2 regions of the Micromonospora sp. WMMD975 genome follow, and region 1 is predicted to be linked to the other one. Evidence: predicted binding sites of a transcription regulator. Region 1 holds the regulator's gene; the other holds the start of a gene.
What was found. Region 1 encodes HrcA, which represses chaperone genes, less so after heat shock. Its sites were predicted from a motif close to GGTTNGCACNCTCNNNNNGAGNGTGCNAACC; they were not measured.
Positions count from the first base shown of each region.

Region 2: the regulator HrcA is predicted to act here: its motif matches at 1,831-1,861, upstream of groL (chaperonin GroEL).

Region 1 is NZ_CP120739.1:4,294,547-4,298,175, reverse strand. Features, by position in the region: gene O7613_RS18715 (DUF4870 domain-containing protein) at 1-432, opposite strand, end outside; gene hrcA (heat-inducible transcriptional repressor HrcA) at 642-1,664, shown strand; gene dnaJ (molecular chaperone DnaJ) at 1,737-2,882, shown strand; gene O7613_RS18700 (16S rRNA (uracil(1498)-N(3))-methyltransferase) at 2,884-3,618, shown strand; gene ppk2 (polyphosphate kinase 2) at 3,620-3,629, opposite strand, start outside.
Region 2 is NZ_CP120739.1:5,178,418-5,182,046, reverse strand. Features, by position in the region: gene O7613_RS22970 (cold-shock protein) at 58-258, shown strand; gene O7613_RS22965 (hypothetical protein) at 371-1,783, shown strand; gene groL (chaperonin GroEL) at 2,058-3,629, shown strand, end outside.

The DNA of each region.
Region 1 (3,629 bases):
CGCGACCCAGCCCAGTACGCCGCCGCCGATCAGCATCCCGGCCGCGCCACCGAAGTGCGCCACCAGGGCCCAGGTCTTGTCGTCGTTGTTGGCGTAGCCGGCCGGCGGCCCGTACGCGCCGCCGCCGGGGTAACCGGCGCCGGGCGGGCCGTAACCGGGCGCGCCGCCACCCGGCGGGGGATAGCCACCCGGCGGCGGGTAACCCCCGGGCGGCGGATAGCCACCCGGCGGGGGATAGCCGCCGGCCGGAGGTTGGCCGCCCGGGGGCGGATAGTCACCGGGCGGGGGATAGCCGCCCCCGCCCGGTGCCCCGGACAGTGGTGCGGTGGGGGGATCGTCGGCCGGCGACGAGCCGTAGGGCGCCGACGGCGGGGTCGGGTCGGGCTGGGGGCCGGGGTCCCCCGCTCCGGGCGGGCGAGGAGGTTCAGTCATGCACGTCACGGTAGGTCCCACGGGCAAGCGACACCAGTGCTGCCCGGGCCCGTGGCGGCGGAATGTGCGGCAGGCCGCACCCGAGGTCCGTCGGGCGATCATCGCGTCGGTGGGACTGCCGACGTAGACTGGCACTCGCTACAGTCGAGTGCCAGCCGCCCGGCGGATGCCGCGCGTGGTCCGGCCGAGGTGCGTCAGGAGGTGGGGAGATGGGTCTCGACGACCGCAAGCTCGCCGTGCTGCGCGCCATCGTCGAGGACTACGTCCACACGCAGGAGCCGGTGGGCAGCAAGGCCCTGGTCGAACGGCACCAGCTCGGCGTCTCGCCGGCGACCGTGCGCAACGACATGGCGGTGCTCGAGGAGGAGGGCTACATCCGGCAGCCGCACACGAGCGCCGGCCGGGTGCCCACCGACCGCGGCTACCGCCTCTTCGTCGACCGGCTCTCCCGGGTCAAGCCGCTCAGCCCGGCCGAGCGCCGGGCGATCGAGCGCTTCCTGGTCGGCGCGGTCGACCTCGACGACGTCGTGCACCGCACGGTCCGGCTGCTGGCCCAGCTCACCCGGCAGGTCGCCGTGGTGCAATATCCCAGCCTGGCCCGGTCCAAGGTGCGCCACCTGGAGCTGGTGCCGATCTCCACCACCCGGCTGATGGTCGTCATGATCGCCGACACCGGGCGGGTCGAGCAGCGGCTGGTCGAGCTGCCCGCCCCGATCCCCGCCGAGGACGTCACCGACCTGCGCCGGCTGGTCAACGAGAAGCTCGTCGGCAGCCAACTGGCCGAGACGCCGCCGCTGGTGCAGGCGCTCGTCGAGGAGTCCCCGCCGCAGCTCCGCCCGGCCATGACCACACTCTCCACCGTGCTGCTGGAGACGCTCGTCGAACGGCACGAGGAGCGGATCGCGCTTGCCGGCACCGCCAACCTCACCCGGGGTGGCCTGCTCGACTTCCAGGGCTCGCTGCGCCCCATTCTGGAGGCGCTCGAGGAGGAGGTCGTGCTGCTCAAGCTGATCGGCGAGACCGAACCGAGCACCACCCGGGTGCTCATCGGCGACGAGAACGAGGTCGACAACCTGCGGGCCGCCTCCGTGGTCAGCACCGGCTACGGCCCGGGTGCGACGATCGTCGGTGGGCTCGGCGTGCTCGGGCCGACCCGGATGGACTACCCCGGCAATATCGCCATGGTGAGGGCCGTGGCACGCTACGTGGGCGAACTGCTGGCCCAGAACTGACCAGTCAGGGCCGACGGCCGGCTGCGGCCGACGACCGGCGAACGCGAGACGAACATGAGGACACCGAACGCAGTGGCCAGGGACTACTACGGCATTCTCGGCGTGAGCCGGGACGCCTCCGACGACGACATCAAGCGTGCCTACCGCAAGCTGGCGCGGCAGTACCACCCGGACGTCAATCCGGACCCGGAGGCACAGGAGAAGTTCAAGGACATCAACGCCGCGTACGAGGTCCTCTCGGACGACCGGAAGCGGCAGATCGTCGACCTGGGCGGCGACCCGCTCGCCCCGGGCGGCGGTGGCGCCGGCGGTCCGGGCGGTCCGGGCGGCGCCGGCCCGTTCGTCGGCTTCCAGGACATCATGGACGCGTTCTTCGGCGGCGCGGCGGGCGGCAGCCGGGGTCCCCGGCCGCGCACCCGGCCCGGCGCCGACGCGATCCTGCGGCTGGAACTCGACCTCAACGAGACCGCGTTCGGCGTCGAGGCACCGATCACCGTCGACACCGCGGTCCTCTGCACCACCTGCTCCGGCGCCGGCACCGCCGCCGGCACCCACCTGGCCACCTGCGAGGCGTGCGGCGGTCGCGGCGAGGTGCAGTCCGTGCAGCGGACGTTCCTCGGTCAGGTGGTCTCCGCCCGGCCGTGCACCGTCTGCCAGGGCTACGGCACCACGATCCCGCACCCCTGCCCGACCTGCGCCGGTGACGGCCGGGTGCGGACCCGTCGCTCGCTGACCGTCAAGATCCCCGCCGGGGTCGAGGACGGCATGCGGATCCGGCTGGCCCAGCAGGGCGAGGTCGGCCCGGGCGGCGGCACCGCCGGCGACCTCTACGTCGAGATCCACGAGCGGACCCACGACGTCTACTCCCGCAAGGGCGACGACCTGCACTGCCGGGTGACCGTGCCGATGACGGCCGCCGCGCTCGGCACCCGGCTGACCATCAAGACGCTCGACAGCGAGGAGGTCGTCGACGTCAAGCCGGGCACCCAGCCCGGCAGCACGCTGCGGCTGCGCGCCCGCGGCGTGCCGCACCTGCGCGGCACCGGCCGGGGTGACCTCTACGTCCACCTGGACGTGCGCACCCCGACCAAGCTCGACGCCGACCAGGAGCGGATGCTGCGCGACTTCGCCAAGACCCGCGGCGAGGAGGTCGCCGAGCTGACCAAGCAGGGCGGCTTCTTCTCCCGGATGCGCGACGCCTTCAACGGGCACGCCTGAGGTGTCGGCGCCGCTGTTCCTGGTCGAGGCGCTGCCCACCGGCGACACGGTGACGCTCGACGGCCCGGAGGGCCACCACGCGGCCACCGTGCAGCGGCTGCGCGTCGGCGAGGAGCTGCTGCTCGCCGACGGCCGGGGCGGCACCGCCGCCGCGCTCGTCACCGCCGTCGGCCGCGGCACGCTCGACGCGCGGATCACCTCCCGGGGGTACGCCGACGCGAGCGTCCCCCGGGTGGTCGTGGCGCAAGGGATCGCCAAGGGCGACCGGGGTGAGCTGGCCGTGCAGGCGATGACCGAGGTCGGGGTGGACGAGATCGTGCCCTGGGCGGCGTCCCGTTCGGTGGTCCAGTGGCGCGGTGACCGGGGCGTACGGGCCCGGGAGAAGTGGGCGGCCACCGCCCGGGAGGCCGCCAAGCAGGCCCGCCGCCCGTGGCTGCCGGTGGTGGCCGGCGCCCCGGACGAGTCCACCGCCACGGTGGCCCGGCGCATCGCCGGCGCCGGTGCCGCCTTCGTGCTGCACGAGGAGGCCGACGAGCGGCTGAGCACGGTCGAGCTGCCGGCGACGGGTGAGATCGTGCTCGTGGTCGGCCCCGAGGGCGGCATCGCCCCGGCCGAGCTGACCGCGTTCGCCGAGGCCGGCGCGCGTACCGTCCGCCTCGGCCCGTCGGTGCTGCGCACCTCCACCGCCGGGGTGGCCGCGCTCAGCGTGCTCGCCGCCCGCCTGGGCCGCTGGTAGGTCAGGGGCGC
Region 2 (3,629 bases), 880 kb from region 1:
GTGCCGGTCCGCCGGTCTCCGGGTCTTGGGACGCCGCGCAGAGTGAGGAAGTGCACCGTGGCACAGGGCACCGTGAAGTGGTTCAACGCCGAAAAGGGCTACGGCTTCATCGCCGTCGACGGCGGGCAGGATGTCTTCGTCCACTTCTCCGCGATCGAGATGGACGGCTACAAGGCGCTTGAGGACGGCCAGCGGGTCGAGTTCGAGATCGCCCAGGGGCAGAAGGGTCCGCAGGCCGAGCGCGTTCACGTCATCTGATCATCGGCGGTCGCCCTCGCGCGGCCGAACCACCCCCCGACCGGGGCTGCGGTGCGGCTCCGCACCGTGGAAGATCATGAGCCGTTCCAGCCGTCGCCGCTGAGGAGGGCCCATGTCCGAGCTGCCCCCGTCGGGTGCCGAACCGGTGCCCCCGGTCGACCCGACCCGGCCCCCGTCGCCGCCCGCCGACCCATGGGCCCCCGCCGACCCGTGGTCCGGCCCGGCCGCCGACCAGCCCGGCCCGGTCGCCGCCGACCAGCCCGGCTCGTACCCGGCCGTGCCACACCAGCCCGGGTACGGCCTGCCCTCGGGCTCCGGGCCGCAGGGCACCCCGCCGGGCTGGCCTGCACCGCAGGGCACCGCGCCCTCGGGCTTCGCGCCGGACGGCGCTCCGTCTGGCTGGTCCGCGCCGCAGGGCGCTCCGCCCGGGTGGTCCGCGCCGCAGGGCGCTCCGCCCGGGTGGTCCGCGCCGCAGGGCGCTCCGTCTGGCTGGTCCGCGCCGCAGGGCGCTCCGTCCGGCTGGTCCGCGCCGGACGGCTGGCACTGGCCGGCGGCCGGGGCGCCCGGTTCGGCGTACCCCGGTCACCCGATGCCCGGTTCGGCGTACCCCGGTCACCCGATGCCCGGGGCGGCGTACCCCGCGTGGCCGATGCCCGGCGGTCATCCCGGCTGGTATCCCGGTCTCGACCCGCAGGACCCGCTTGTCACCCCGCCGCACGCGGGCGTGGGGGGTTGGTTCGCGCGGTGTGCCGGCGCGGTCCGGCGGGGCTGGCGGCACCTGGTGCCGATCATGCTGCTCACCCAGGCCGTACCGGCTGCGGTGATCTCCGTCGTCTCGCTGTTCCTCGTCCCCACCGATCAGATGGCGGCCGGTCCGGACGGCGCGCCGGTGCTGCCGGACGGTTACCTGGAGCAGACGCTCGCGTTCTACGGCGTGGTGCTGCTGGCCACCCTGGTCTTCGGCCCGCTCCAGGCTGTCGGCTGGGCCGCCGGAACCTGGGTGGTCGCGCGGCAGGCGGCCGGTGCGCCGGTGGGTCTGGGCGGCGCGTTCCGGTACGGGGCGCGCCGCGCGCTCGGTCTCTGGGGCTGGACGATCGTCGCCTCGCTGCTGATCACGTTCGGCGCCTGCTTCTGTCTGCTGCCGGGCGTGTACGCCGGGTTCGCGGTCGCGTTGTTCGGGCCGGTCCACCTGTTCGAGCGGCAGGATCCGATCGGCCGGTCGTGGCGGTTGTTCCATCGGAGCTTCGGCATGGTGCTGGGCCGGGTGGCGCTCGTGGCGTGCGCGCTGCTCGCGGCGGCGGTGCTGGACGTCGTGGTGGGCGCGGTGAGCGGCGCGGTGTTCGGTGCCGATCCGACGACCGCGCCGGGCACCACGGTCGGGGCGGTGGCGCTGGCCGTGGTGGGTGCCGCGCTCGCCGCGCCGGCCTACCTGGCGCAGCTCGTCGGGCTGGTCGTCGCGTACGCCGAGCAGCGGGCGCAGGAAGGCCCGGTGAACGCGGCCCGGCTGGCGGCGGAACTCGGCTGACCGGCGCTGTCGTGCTTGCACTCGGCTAGGGAGAGTGCTAAACAAGTCATTGGCACTCGCGTACGGTGAGTGCCAATGGTCGGGGCGGTAGGGCCACGGCCGCACCGGTGTCCGAAGGGGCGCCGGAGTGGCACGGGGCCGGTCGTCGCGGGCTGTCCGGCCCGACCGAGGAGGACGTCGTCGTCGCCAGGTGGCGACGTCCCCAAGGTGCGTACACCAGACGGCCCACCCGGGCATCCGGGTGGCCCGTGAGTGTCCAGGAGGACAACGCCGTATGGCCAAGATGATCGCGTTCGACGAAGAGGCGCGCCGCGGCCTCGAGCGGGGCATGAACCAGCTCGCCGACGCCGTGAAGGTGACGCTCGGCCCGAGGGGCCGCAACGTCGTGCTCGAGAAGAAGTGGGGTGCCCCCACCATCACCAACGATGGTGTGAGCATCGCCAAGGAGATCGAGCTCGAGGACCCGTACGAGAAGATCGGCGCCGAGCTGGTCAAGGAGGTCGCGAAGAAGACCGACGACGTTGCCGGTGACGGCACGACGACGGCGACCGTCCTGGCCCAGGCTCTCGTCCGTGAGGGCCTGCGCAACGTGGCCGCCGGCGCCAACCCGATGGCCCTGAAGCGGGGCATCGAGGCCGCCGTCTCCAGCGTCTCGGAGGAGCTGCTCAAGCTCGCCAAGGACGTGGAGACCAAGGAGCAGATCGCCTCCACCGCCTCCATCTCCGCCGCTGACCCCAGCGTCGGTGAGATCATCGCCGAGGCGATGGACAAGGTGGGCAAGGAAGGCGTCATCACCGTCGAGGAGAGCAACACCTTCGGCCTGGAGCTTGAGCTCACCGAGGGCATGCGCTTCGACAAGGGCTACATCTCCGCCTACTTCATGACCGACCCGGAGCGTATGGAGGCCGTCTTCGACGACCCCTACATCCTGATCGTCAACAGCAAGATCTCGTCGGTGAAGGACCTGCTCCCGATCCTGGAGAAGGTCATGCAGTCGGGCAAGCCGCTGCTGATCATCGCCGAGGACCTGGAGGGCGAGGCCCTGGCCACCCTGGTGGTCAACAAGGTCCGGGGCACCTTCAAGTCGGTCGCCGTCAAGGCGCCGGGCTTCGGTGACCGCCGCAAGGCCATGCTGACCGACATCGCCATCCTCACCGGTGGCCAGGTCATCAGCGAGGAGGTCGGCCTCAAGCTGGACGCCGTCAACCTCGACATGCTGGGCCACGCCCGTAAGGTCGTGGTGACCAAGGACGAGACCACCATCGTCGACGGCGCCGGTGACGCCGACCAGATCCAGGGTCGGGTCAACCAGATCCGGGCCGAGATCGACAAGAGCGACTCCGACTACGACCGGGAGAAGCTGCAGGAGCGTCTGGCCAAGCTGGCCGGCGGTGTTGCGGTGATCAAGGTCGGCGCGGCCACCGAGGTCGAGCTGAAGGAGCGCAAGCACCGCATCGAGGACGCCGTCCGCAACGCGAAGGCCGCCGTCGAGGAGGGCATCGTCCCGGGTGGTGGCGTCGCGCTGGTGCAGGCCGGCAAGACCGCCTTCGACAAGCTGGACCTGGCCGGCGACGAGGCGACCGGCGCGCAGATCGTCAAGATCGCGCTGGACGCCCCGCTGCGGCAGATCGCCGTCAACGCCGGCCTCGAGGGTGGCGTCGTCGTCGAGCGGGTGCGCAACCTCGACCCGGGTCACGGCCTCAACGCCGCGTCCGGCGAGTACGTGGACCTGCTGGCCGCGGGCATCATCGACCCGGCCAAGGTGACCCGTTCCGCACTGCAGAACGCCGCCTCGATCGCCGCGCTGTTCCTCACCACCGAGGCCGTCGTGGCGGACAAGCCGGAG